3 regions of the Streptomyces antibioticus genome follow, and region 1 is predicted to be linked to each of the others. Evidence: riboswitches for the same ligand, from Rfam matches in the RefSeq annotation. Region 1 holds a riboswitch; each other region holds the start of a gene.

Region 1 (4,109 bases):
TCGTCCATCAGGACGTTGAACCGCTTCACGGCGTTGGTGGAGCGCGCGGCCATGCCGTACGCCTCGTCGACGCGCTTGAGCGCCTGCGGGAAGCTGATCTTCTCCCGCTGGGAGAGCGCGTCGATCATCGCCTCGGCGCGCTCGCCGATGCCGCGCTTGGGCACGTTGAGGATGCGGCGCAGCGGGACGGAGTCCTCCGGGTTGGCCAGGACCCGCAGATAGGCCAGGACGTCCCGGACCTCCTTGCGCTCGTAGAAGCGGACTCCGCCGACGACCTTGTAGGGCAGGCCGACGCGGATGAAGACCTCTTCGAAGACACGGGACTGGGCGTTGGTGCGGTAGAAGACCGCGACGTCACCGGCCTTGGCGTCGCCCGCGTCCGTGAGGCGGTCTATCTCGTCGGCGACGAACTGCGCCTCGTCGTGCTCGGTGTCGGCGACATAGCCGGTGATGCGCGCGCCCGCGCCCGCGTTGGTCCACAGGTTCTTGGGGCGGCGGGACTCGTTGCGCTCGATGACCGCGTTGGCGGCGGACAGGATGGTCTGCGTGGAGCGGTAGTTCTGCTCCAGCAGGATCGTCGTCGCGTCCGGGTAGTCCTCCTCGAACTGGAGGATGTTGCGGATCGTCGCGCCCCGGAAGGCGTAGATCGACTGGTCGGCGTCGCCCACGACGCACAGCTCGGCCGGCGGTACGTCGAACTCGTTCGGGGGGACGTCGACCGGGTGCTCGGAGGTGCCGACCAGCTCCCTGACCAGGGCGTACTGGGCGTGGTTGGTGTCCTGGTACTCGTCGACCAGGACGTGCCGGAAGCGGCGGCGGTAGTGCTCGGCGACATCGGGGAAGGCGCGCAGCAGATTGACCGTCGTCATGATCAGGTCGTCGAAGTCGAGGGCGTTCGCCTCGCGCAGCCGCGACTGGTACATGGCGTACGCCTGGGCGAGGGTCTTCTCGAAGCCGTCACCTGCCTGGGCCGCGAAGTCCTCCTCGTCGATCAGCTCGTTCTTCAGGTTGCTGATCTTGGCGCTGAAGGACTTCGGCGGGTAGCGCTTGGGGTCGAGGTCCAGATCGCGGCAGACGAGCGCCATCAGACGCTTGGAGTCGGCGGCGTCGTAGATCGAGAAGGAGGAGGTGAAGCCGAGCTTCTTCGACTCGCGGCGCAGGATCCGCACGCACGCGCTGTGGAACGTCATCACCCACATGGCGTTCGCGCGCGGGCCGACGAGCTGCTCGACGCGCTCCTTCATCTCGCCCGCGGCCTTGTTGGTGAAGGTGATCGCGAGGATCTGGCCCGGGTGGACCTGGCGCTCGGCGAGCAGGTGGGCGATGCGGTGGGTGAGCACGCGCGTCTTGCCGGAGCCGGCGCCGGCCACGATGAGCAGCGGGGTGCCGGCGTGCACGACGGCCGCGCGCTGGTTGTCGTTCAGCCCGTCCAGGAGGGCCGCCGCGTCCAGCACCGGGCGCGGGGCGCCGTCGCGGTAGTGGGCGTCCCGGTCCGGGGGCGTGTCGAACTTCCCGCCGAACAGATCGTCCGGAAGCTGCTCCGGAGAGTGATCGTCCTCGGGCGGCGGCGGGGGCTCCTCCTCATGGGCGCGGGGGCCCTGGAGGTCCGCCAGGAAGCTGTCGTCAAAGAGGCTGCTCATCGCTCTCCGAGTCTAGGGGGCGCCACTGACAACCGGTCCCGGTCCCCGAAACATCCCGCCACTCACCTTCCGGCGCGGCCTTATCACAACCCGTGATCGAACGAGGACCCTTTCCCTCAGGTCACGAAAATGTATCGGACATATCACCCATCAACCTTCACAAGGGCCTCACACGTTGGCTACCGTGCCGAACAGGCCGTACGACCTCCACCGGCGAACCTCGCCGGGCCGCGCGGCCTCCGCCGAGTCCGGCCACGCCCCCTTCCGTGCGGCGCCCGGAGCCGGGGACCCACCGAAACTCCGGGGTGAATCGGCCCGACTCCCCGTCCCGCGCGGGGACAGGCCGTAGGGCAACCCTTCCGAACCACCCGCCCGAACCCGACAGCTAACCCGGTAGGCGGACGATGGAAGGAGTCGCCTCCTTTGGCGTCGCAGCACCGCAAGCCACGGCGTGCCTCCGGTCCGCGCGTGGCGGGCATCCGCACACCCGCCCTCGCCACCGCCGCCCTCACGTCCGTGGCCCTGTTCTCCCAGTCGGCCGACGCCGCCCCCTCCTCGGACGACGGCACACCGAGCCTGGAGGAGGTCGAGAAGAAGGTCGGCGACCTCTACCGCCAGGCCGAGTCGGCGACCGAGAAGTACAACGCCGCCAAGGAGAGGACGACCACCCAGCGCAAGCGCGTCGCCGGTCTCCTCGACGACGTCGCCCGACGCACCCAGAACCTCAACGAGGCGCGCGAGGAGCTGGGTTCCTTCGCCGCCGCCCAGTACCGCACCGGAGCCGCCGCGCCGGACACGGCGGCCTTCCTGCTCGCCGACACCCCGCAGGACTACGTCGACCAGGCCCAGCTCATGGGGCGCCTGACCGAACGTCAGAAGGGCATGGTCGACGACTACGTTACCGAGCAGTCGACGACGATGCGGAAGCGCCGGGAGGCCGGTGAGAGTCTCGCCGCGCTCACCGACACCCAGCGCGAGCTGAAGACCGCCAAGGCGACGGTCCAGAAGAAGCTCGCCACCGCGCGCGAGCTGCTGTCCCGGCTGACCGCCCAGGAGCAGGCGCGACTGGCGGCGATCGAGCGGCAGCGCCAGGAGGAGGCCGCGCGCAAGGCGGCGGAACTGGCGCAGCGACAGGCGGCCGCCGCGCCGGCCACGGACACGGGCACGTCGTCCCCGTCCCCGTCCCCGTCTCCCTCCCCCTCGCCCTCGCCCTCGCCCTCGCCTTCGCCGTCCCAGAGCGGCGTGGTCTCCACCAAGGCCGAGAAGACACTCGCCTTCGCCCGCGCGCAGATCGGCAAGCCGTACGTCTGGGGCGCGACCGGCCCCGGCTCCTACGACTGCTCCGGCCTCACCCAGGCCGCCTGGAAGGCCGCAGGCGTCGCCCTGCCGCGCACCACCTACGACCAGGTGACCTTCGGCACCACCGTCTCCCTCACCGACGCCCGCCCCGGTGACCTGGTGTTCTTCTACGAGGGCGTCAGCCACGTCGGCATCTACACAGGCAACGGCATGATGATCCACGCCCCGAAGCCGGGCACGTACGTGCGCGAGGAGTCGGTCTACTACGACGGCGAGTCGGCGATCCACAGCGTGGTCCGGCCGGCCTGACGCACGCACACGCGCGTGGACCGCTTTCCGGTGGTACGCGTTTTCGGCGGTACGCGCGCGTATGCCGGTTTTTCGCCGCCCCCGCGCGCGTGCCCCCGCTGAAGGCGCCGCGCACTCCCTAGCATCGGCTCCATGCCCGGCTCCCCCTCCTCCGCGCCCTCCTCCGGTCCCGCCGGTCCCGCCCTTCGTGCCTGGTGGGCGGAGCGTCCCCCGGCGGCCGGGGCCGCCGTGATGGCGACCGGCATCCTGTCGATCGCCCTGCACCTGGCCGGCCACGAGGGCCTGTCGCGCGTGATGCTGGCGCTGGCCGGTATCGGCTGGGTGGGGCTGGCCGCGGACTTCGTCCTCCGGCTGGTGCGGGAGCGCGAGCGCTGGCTGACGGAGGCGTCGACGCCGGGCGGGCTGACCGCCGTGGCCGCCACGACCGTCCTCGGGACCCGGCTGTCGACCCTGGGCTGGCCGGTCCCGGCCGAGGCGCTGCTGGCGGTCGCGGCGGTCCTGTGGCCCGTGCTGCTGCTGCGCGTCATGCGGCACTGGACGCGGCGGATGCCCGGGGCGGTCTTCCTGTGCTGTGTGGCCACCGAGGGGCTCGCGGTGCTGGCGGCGACCCTGGCCGCGGAGGAGCTGACGGAGTGGCTGGCGCACGCCGCGCTGGTGCTGTTCTGGCTGGGGCTGGTGCTCTATGTGCTGATGCTGGCGCGGTTCGACCCGCGGCAGGTGACCGAGGGCGCCGGGGACCAGTGGGTGGCGGGCGGGGCGCTCGCCATCTCGGCGCTCGCCGGCACGAAGCTCATCGCGGCCGACAGCGCGGAGATGTACCTGTGGAACGTCGACGACGAGCACGTCCTGCGCACGGTGACC
Region 2 (4,109 bases), 1.1 Mb from region 1:
CGAGCGTCTCGTGGAACCAGCCGCCCAGGGAGCGCAGATCCTCGCTGTTGCCCCTCCTGGCGCGCTCCTGGCCCAGCCGGACGAGTCCGCGCAGCACCTTCAGATGGGCCTCGGTGCGGCGCTGGGCGGCCCGGGCGGCGCCCAGCGGCTCCAGCAGCATCCGCATCTCCAGCAGATCGGCCGCCTCGTGCTCGGTGGGCTCCGCCACGCACGCGCCCGCGTGCCGGCGCGTGACCACGAAGCCCTCGGCCTCCAGGGTGCGCAGCGCCTCGCGGACCGGGACCCGGGAAACGCCGTAACGGCGGGCGAGAAGTTCCTCGGTGAGACGGCTGCCGCGCTCGTAGACACCGGCGACGATGTCGTCCCGGATCGCCGTGCACACCGAATGCGCCGGAATACGCATGACCGACCTCCGCCTTAATCCCCGTGAAACGTCGACGATTGACGTGTGTTCCGTGACTCTATTGCAATGAGCCGGAATTTCCGACGGCAGGCCGGAATCCAGGGATATTTTTTGGACAGCGGGGTCCCGAAAACGACGAAAGCCCCGGCCGTGGGGCCGGGGCCGGACGATGTGTCGCCGTCAGAGGTTCACGCCGTGCGAGCGGAGGTAGGCGACCGGGTCCAGGTCCGAGCCGTACTCCGCCGTGGTGCGGGCCTCGAAGTGCAGGTGCGCACCGGTGACGTTGCCGGTCGCGCCGGACAGGCCGATCTGCTGGCCCGGGGTGACCTGCTGGCCGACCGAGACACCGATGGAGGACAGGTGACCGTACTGGGTGTACGTGCCGTCGTTCATCTTGATGACGATCTGGTTGCCGTACGCGCCGCCCCAGCCGGCCTCCACGACGGTGCCCATGCCGACCGCGTGCACCGGGGTGCCGCTGGAGGCGTGGAAGTCGACGCCGGTGTGGCTGCCGGAGGACCACAGGGAGCTGCTGGCCTGGTAGCCGGTGGAGACGTAGGAGCCGCTGATCGGCATGACGAAGGTGTTGAGGCGCTTGCGCTCGGCCTCACGGGCGGCACGCGCGCGTGCCTCGCGCTCCTCGGCGGCCTTCTTGGCGGCGGCCTCGCGGGCGGCCTCCTCGAAGGCGGCTTCCTTCTGCGCCATGACCTGGTTGTCGATCTGGTCGGCGACGTCGTCGCCGGTGACCACGGGGATCAGCGCGGTCTGCGCGGGGGCGGGTTCCGCGGCGAAGGCCGGGGAGGAGGCGACAGTGGCCATCACGCCGGTGGTGGTGAGCGCCGCGACGCCGGCCGCGCGGGCGCTGGTGCGCTGCATCCGGCTGGGGCGACGGTGCTTCCCGGCCGGCTTCCCGGCGGCGTAGGTGAACGCCATGAAGTTGGGCGGTCCTTTCCTTCCTTCTCGCCTACCGGGTTAGCTGACGGGTTCGGAGCAGGAAGGTCTCCTACGGGCCCCCTCGCGTACGCGCGGGCGTCCGATTCACCCCAGGGACTGCACAGAGTGGGTCCCCGGCTCCCCTGGCTCGCGCCGTACGGGGACTCGGCGATGACTGTCCGGTGCCGCGGCTGCGGCGCACTGCCTGACGAACAGCCCGACTGACGCTATGCGGCGCCGCTTTCAATCCTCAAACGGATCACGGTTTTTGTAGCGCACGCCACAGGGCAGACAGGCAGCCTCCGCATCAATTCGGACATCTTGCGGCCCTGGTGACGCTTCCGTCACCGGGGCCGCCCGATGCTCGTGGTGGACGTACGCGCGTACGCGGCCGCGCAGTTGTCCGTTCGCCGGCTACGCGGCGTGTCCGGCTACTCGGCCGCGACGACCGTCACCTCGCCGATCCCGAGGGCCGCCACGGCGTCCCGGATCTGCGAGGCGTCGCCCACGAGGACCGTGACCAGGCGGTCCACCGGGAAGGCGTTCACGGCGGCCGCGGTGGCCTCCACGGTGCCGGTCGCGGCCAACTGCTGGTACAGCGTGGCCTGGTAGTCGTCGGGCAGGTGCTGCTCGACCTGGTCGGCGAGCGTGCCCGCGACGGCGGCGGCGGTCTCGTACTTCAGCGGCGCCACACCGACGAGGTTCTGCACGGCGACGTCGCGCTCGGCGTCGGTGAGCCCCTCGGCGGCCAGGGTGCGCAGCACCTTCCACAGGTCGTCCAGGGCCGGCCCGGTGTTCGGGGTGTCCACGGAGCCGCTGATGGCGAGCAGCGCGGCGCCCGAGCCGTCCGGGGCGGAGCGCAGGACCTGGCCGAACGCCCGCACGCCGTAGGTGTAGCCCTTCTCCTCGCGCAGGACGCGGTCCAGGCGGGAGGTGAGGGTGCCGCCGAGGCAGTAGGTGCCGAGCACCTGCGCGGCCCACACGCGGTCGTGCCGGTCGGCGCCGATCCGGCCGATGAGGAGCTGCGTCTGCACGGCACCCGGGCGGTCCACGATGACGACCCGGCCGGCGTCGTCGGCGGTCACCGGCGCGACCGGCAGGGGCTGGGCCTGGGAGCCCGTCCACGCGCCCAGGGTGTCGCCGAGCAGCTTCTCCAGGTCGACGCCGGTGAGGTCGCCGACGACCACGGCGGTGGCCGTCGCGGGCCGGACGTGCTTCTCGTAGAAGGCGCGGACGGCCGCCGAGTCGATGTTCTCGACCGTCTCCGCGGTGCCCTGGCGGGGGCGCGACATGCGCGCGGTGGCCGGGAACAGCTCCTTGGACAGCTCCTTGGCCGCGCGGCGGGAGGGGTTGGCCAGCTCGTGCGGGATCTCGTCCAGGCGGTTGCGGACCAGGCGTTCGACCTCGCTGTCGGCGAACGCGGGCGCGCGCAGGGCGTCGGCGACCAGGCCGAGCCCCTTCGGCAGCCGGGAGGCGGGCACCTCCAGGCTCAGCCGGACGCCGGGGTGGTCGGCGTGCGCGTCGAGGGTGGCGCCGCAGCGCTCCAGCTCGGCGGCGAACTCCTCGGCGGAGTGCTTGTCGGTGCCCTCGGAGAAGGCGCGCGCCATGATCGTGGCGACGCCGTCCAGACCGGCCGGCTCGGCGTCGAGGGGCGCGTCGAGGATGATCTCGACGGCGACGACCTGCTGGCCGGGGCGGTGACAGTGCAGCACGGTGAGGCCATTGGCCAGTGTGCCGCGCGCGGGTGCCGGGAAGGCCCAGGGGGTGGCCTCGCCGGCCTGGGGCTGGGGGTGGAACTCCATCGTGGCGAGCTCGCTCACTGGGCCGCCTCCTCGTTCTCGTCCTGGTCGGCGGTGGCTTCGGGGGCGGTCGGCTCGTAGACGAGGACCGCGCGGTTGTCGGGCCGCAGGCGCGCCTCGGCGACCTGCCGCACCTCCTCCGGGGTGATGTCCAGCACGCGCTGTACGGCGGTCAGGGCGAGCTGCGGGTCGCCGAACAGGACGGCGAAACGGCACAGTTCGTCCGCGCGTCCGGCGACCGTGCCGAGCCGGTCCAGCCACTCGCGCTCCAACTGGGCCTGGGCGCGCTCCATTTCCTCGTCCGTGGGCCCGTCCGCGGCGAACCGGGCGAGTTCCTCGTCGATCGCGGCCTCGATGACGGGCACCTCGACGTCGCCGGACGTCTTCACGTCCAGCCAGCCCAGGGAGGGCGCCCCGGCGAGCCGCAGCAGTCCGAAGCCGGCGGCGACGGCCGTACGGTCGCGGCGCACCAGCCGGTTGTAGAGGCGGGAGGACTCCCCGCCGCCGAGGACGGTGAGCGCGAGGTCGGCCGCGTCGCTCTCGCGCGTGCCGTCGTGCGGCAGCCGGTAGGCGGCCATCAGGGCGCGGGACGGCACCTCCTCCTCGATGACCTCGCGCAGCTCCTCGCCGATGACGTCGGGCAGCGCGCCGTCACACGGGGTGGGCTTGCCGTCGTGGGCGGGGATGGAGCCGAAGTACTTCTCGATCCAGGCGAGCGTGCGCTCCGGGTCGATGTCGCCGACGACCGACAGCACGGCGTTGTTCGGCGCGTAGTACGTGCGGAAGAACGCGCGCGCGTCCTCCAGCGTCGCCGCGTCCAGGTCGGCCATCGAGCCGATCGGCGTGTGGTGGTAGGGGTGGCCGTCCGGGTAGGCGAGCGCGGTCAGCCGCTCGAACGCGGTGCCGTAGGGGACGTTGTCGTAGCGCTGGCGGCGTTCGTTCTTCACCACGTCGCGCTGGTTCTCCATGGACTC
Region 3 (4,109 bases), 190 kb from region 1:
GACGTGGTGTCGTCGACCGCCTTGAGCGCCTCCTCGGTGAGGCCCTCGGGCGTGGCCGGAGGCTTCTCCCCCGCCTTTCCGCTCGCCTCGGTGGTGGAGTGGTAGACCTCGTTGGAGGCGCTGTCGTACCCCCACACGTCCTTGCCGTCGTGGATGACGCTGTACTCGGACGCGTCCTCCAGGAGGGAGAGCTTCTGGCGGTCCGGGCCGTCGGTGGCGACGCGCAGGGTGTGGGTGCCCGAGGCGAGTTCGGTGAGCTTGGCGGACGGGTCGGCGGACGATCCGTCGCCGCCGCCGGTGGCACCGGAGAGCAGTCCGCTCTCCAGCCCGCCGAGGTCGGGCAGGCCCAGGTCGGTGGTGATCTTCACGGTGCCGGACAACTGCTCGACGTCCGACGCGGCGATCTTGTCGATGAGCTGCTGTGCGGTGATCTTCGGCAGGTCGGGGTCGCCGGAGTCGGCGAGCGCCGGGACCAGCCCGATCGTCGCCGCCGCCACGCCCACCACGGTGACCGGGACGACGTACCGCACGGCCTTGCGCCGCCCGACGCGCAGGTCGTCTGCCTCCCCGGCGGTCGTGTTGTCGTCGGTTGCGTTCGGTGCCATGTGTGCCTTACCTCCGTCGTCGGCGGCGGCCGGTCTCTCACGTGCGAACGTCCCCACCCCGAGCCGCCATTCTCACCCGAATCGGTGAGGAGTGGTGTTTTCCGTGATGTCCATCTGACCAAATCGGCGCCGACGAAGCGTCACCCCGAGGACTCAACTCCGTGTACGCCTCCGGTATGACAACCGAGGGCGGTGGCCCGCCCGGACCCGTAGGGGTCGCGCGACGACGCACCAGGGACGGAAGCGGAGGGGGACCGCGGGAGAGGGGAACGGCGGTTCAGCCCCCGGTGGCGGTTCAGCCCGCCCGGTGCACCACCGCGTCGCACAGCTCCGTCAGCGCGGACTTCGCGTCGCACTCGGGGAGCGGGGCCAGTGCGGCGCGCGCCTCCTTGGCGTAGCGCACGGTGTCCCGGCGGGCCTGCTCCAGCGCCGGGTGGTCGCGCAGCGCGGCGACCGCCTCGGCGAGCCGGGCGTCGTCGCTGAGGTCGGAGTCGAGCAGCTCGCACAGCGCGACGTCCTCGGGGAGCCCCTGCCGGGCGGCGCGCTCCCGCAGCCGCAGCACCGGAAGCGTGGGCACGCCCTCGCGCAGGTCGGTGCCGGGCGTCTTGCCGGACTCGTGGGAGGCGGAGGCGATGTCCAGGACGTCGTCCGCCAACTGGAAGGCGACGCCGAGCCGCTCGCCGTACTGGGTGAGCACGTCGACGACCGTGTCGTCGGCGCCGGACATCATCGCGCCGAAGCGGCAGGAGACCGCGACCAGTGAGCCGGTCTTGCCGCCGAGCACGTCGAGGTAGTGCTCGACCGGGTCCCGTCCGTCGACCGGTCCCGCGGTCTCCAGGATCTGGCCCGTGACCAGCCGCTCGAACGCCTCGGCCTGGACCCGTACGGCCTCGGGGCCGAGGTCGGCCAGGATGTGCGAGGCCCGCGCGAAGAGGAAGTCGCCGGTGAGGACGGCGAGGGAGTTGCCCCAGCGGGCGTTGGCGCTGGGCACCCCGCGCCGCACGGCCGCCTCGTCCATGACGTCGTCGTGGTACAGGGTCGCCAGATGGGTCAGCTCGACCACCACGGCGGACGGCACGACCCCCGGCGCGTACGGGTCGCCGAAGCGCGCCGCGAGCATCACGAGCAGCGGGCGGAACCGCTTCCCGCCGGCCCGCAGGAGGTGCTGTGCGGCTTCCGTGATGAACGGAACCTCACTCTTGGTGGCCTCGAGCAAGCCTTCCTCGACAGCCGCCAGTCCGGCCTGGACATCGGCTTCCAGAGCCTGGTCCCGCACGCTCAGCCCGAACGGCTCGACGACGGTCACGAGGGGTCTCCTGTCTGCTGGTGTCTACGGGCGATTACGCGGTTTGTCGATAGGTCTCTGCGCTCACTCAAGTCAGCGTATCCGGTCACGTTTCGATCACCGATAGCCCCCACGTCCGCCCGGGCCCGAATGCACTCGCCCGGGAGGCGCCCTGGTCAGGGCGGGCGGTGTCGGATCCCGACCGATATGTTTCTGATCAGGCGATATGAAGAGACATTCACCGCAAATCCAAGGTGGGCAATACGGGGGAATGCGGAAGCCCGACAGGGCCGCGACCCTTTACGCAGAGCATGGGCTTATTGCCCGTTTCACCCCTCTTGTGGATGCCGGTGAGTTGGCTCACTCCCCCTGGTCCGGCCCCGCGGGGCGACACCCTGCGGGTACCCCCCGACTCCTCGTGCCACTCAGGCGAGTTGAGGCTTTGCGATCACAAAGGATCAAGCACCCCATAGAGCCCTGATCAAGGTCAATAGGCCCGAACTGTGAATTGGCCTCTTGTTCCGGACATGTGCTCTCGCATACGTTCCCGGCCTGTCGAGCGGAACGCCGAATCCTGCCGCCGCCCGGCACCCACCGAGAACTCATGGCAGGAGCGGGGGAACCAGGTAAGTCGCCCTACCGAAATGTCCACGAAAACGGACACAACGGTACGGCTCGGGGTGAAGTCGCGTCCGTCCGGACGCGGCCGGGCAGCTCCCGCCCGAACCCGACAGCTCACCTCGCAGGCGCCGGAGAGGAACCTCGTCATGCCCGCTGCCGCTCAGCACCGCCGTACCCGCCGCACCCGTATCGCCCGCACCCTCGCCGTGGCCGCCGCCGGCGCCGGTGTGCTCGCCCTGCCGCTCGTCGGCGCGACCACCGCGTCCGCCGCCACCTCGGCCGGCAACACGAGCACCACCGTCGCCGGGTACCCCAACAACCTGGACGGCTGGATCCGCGAATCGCTCGCGATCATGGCCGAGAAGCGCATCCCGGGCAGCTACAACGGCATCCACCGCAACATCATCCGCGAGTCGTCGGGCAACCCGGCCGCCATCAACCTGTGGGACTCCAACGCGGCCAAGGGCACCCCGTCCAAGGGCCTGCTCCAGGTGATCGACCCGACCTTCACCGCGTACCACGTGGCCGGGACCTCGTTCGACCCGTTCGACCCGGTCGCCAACATCACCGCCGCCTGCAACTACGCGGCCGCGCGCTACGGCTCGATCGACAACGTGTTCGGCGCGTACTGAGCCGAGCCGACCCCCGGATCGGGAGTCGGTCAGGGATAGAGACGTTCGAGGACGACGGCCACGCCGTCGTCCTCGTTCGACGTCGTCACCTCGTCGGCCAGCGCCTTCAGCTCCGGGTGCGCGTTGGCCATCGCCACCCCGTGCCCGGCCCACACGAACATCGGGATGTCGTTGGGCATGTCCCCGAAGGCGACGGTCTCCGCCGGGCCGACGCCGAGGTGCTCGGCGGCCAGCGCCAGGCCGGTCGCCTTGGTGATCCCGCACGGCTGGAGCTCCACCGTGCCGGGCCCGGACATGGTGACCGTGGCGAGCGAGCCCACCACCGAGCGGGCCGTCGCCGCCAACTCGTCGTCGGACAGGGCCGGATGGCGCAGCAGCACCTTGCTGATCGGCTCGCACCACAGGTCGTCCCGGGAGGCGACGCGCAGCGCCGGAAGGGTCGGGTGCGGCATCTCGTAGCCGGGCTCGATGAGGGTGAGCCCGTCGACGCCGTCCTGGTCGACGGCCGCGTACACCTGCCCGACCTCGGCCTCGATCTTGCCGAGCGCGGTCTCGGCCAACTCCCGGTCCAGGGTGACCGACCAGAGCAGTCGGTTCGCGCCGGCGTCGTACAACTGCGCGCCCTGGCCGCACACCGCGAGCCCCCTGCTGTGCAGGCGGTCGAGCAACGGCCTTACGCGGGGCGCCGGTCGGCCCGTCACGACCAGATGGCGTGCGCCGGCGGCCGCCACCCGCGCGAGCGCGTCGAGCGACCGGTCGGAGAAGGTGTCGTCGCCGCGGAGCAGCGTTCCGTCCAGGTCGGTGGCGATGAGGGAGTACGCGGTGCGCGCGGCATATGCGAGGGGTGCGGCCATGATCAGAGAATACGTATCCCGCACCCCTCGGACTCGACGCGAACCGGACGAGGGCGAAGTCCGGTCCGCTTCTGCCAACTCCCCTGCCACAGTTGACCGGAGACGCTCACGG

Evidence for each region. A riboswitch is a leader RNA that binds a small molecule or an ion and turns the genes downstream of it on or off. The one in region 1 is predicted to bind cyclic di-AMP.
Region 2: it holds a riboswitch for cyclic di-AMP, as region 1 does, so the genes downstream of both, AFM16_RS29005 (M23 family metallopeptidase) here and AFM16_RS23960 (C40 family peptidase) in region 1, are expected to answer to the same signal.
Region 3: it holds a riboswitch for cyclic di-AMP, as region 1 does, so the genes downstream of both, AFM16_RS22950 (transglycosylase SLT domain-containing protein) here and AFM16_RS23960 (C40 family peptidase) in region 1, are expected to answer to the same signal.

Annotation. Positions count from the first base shown of each region.
Region 1 covers NZ_CM007717.1:5,248,744-5,252,852, reverse strand. The annotation lists gene pcrA (DNA helicase PcrA) at 1-1,640, opposite strand, end outside; cyclic di-AMP (ydaO/yuaA leader) riboswitch at 1,886-2,055, shown strand; gene AFM16_RS23960 (C40 family peptidase) at 2,064-3,248, shown strand; gene AFM16_RS23955 (tellurite resistance/C4-dicarboxylate transporter family protein) at 3,381-4,109, shown strand, end outside.
Region 2 covers NZ_CM007717.1:6,389,082-6,393,190, reverse strand. The annotation lists gene AFM16_RS29010 (GntR family transcriptional regulator) at 1-403, opposite strand, end outside; gene AFM16_RS29005 (M23 family metallopeptidase) at 584-1,336, opposite strand; cyclic di-AMP (ydaO/yuaA leader) riboswitch at 1,351-1,517, opposite strand; gene AFM16_RS29000 (M16 family metallopeptidase) at 1,768-3,156, opposite strand; gene AFM16_RS28995 (M16 family metallopeptidase) at 3,153-4,109, opposite strand, start outside.
Region 3 covers NZ_CM007717.1:5,055,195-5,059,303, reverse strand. The annotation lists gene AFM16_RS22960 (LolA family protein) at 1-605, opposite strand, end outside; gene AFM16_RS22955 (polyprenyl synthetase family protein) at 901-1,911, opposite strand; cyclic di-AMP (ydaO/yuaA leader) riboswitch at 2,446-2,654, shown strand; gene AFM16_RS22950 (transglycosylase SLT domain-containing protein) at 2,658-3,143, shown strand; gene AFM16_RS22945 (HAD family hydrolase) at 3,173-3,997, opposite strand.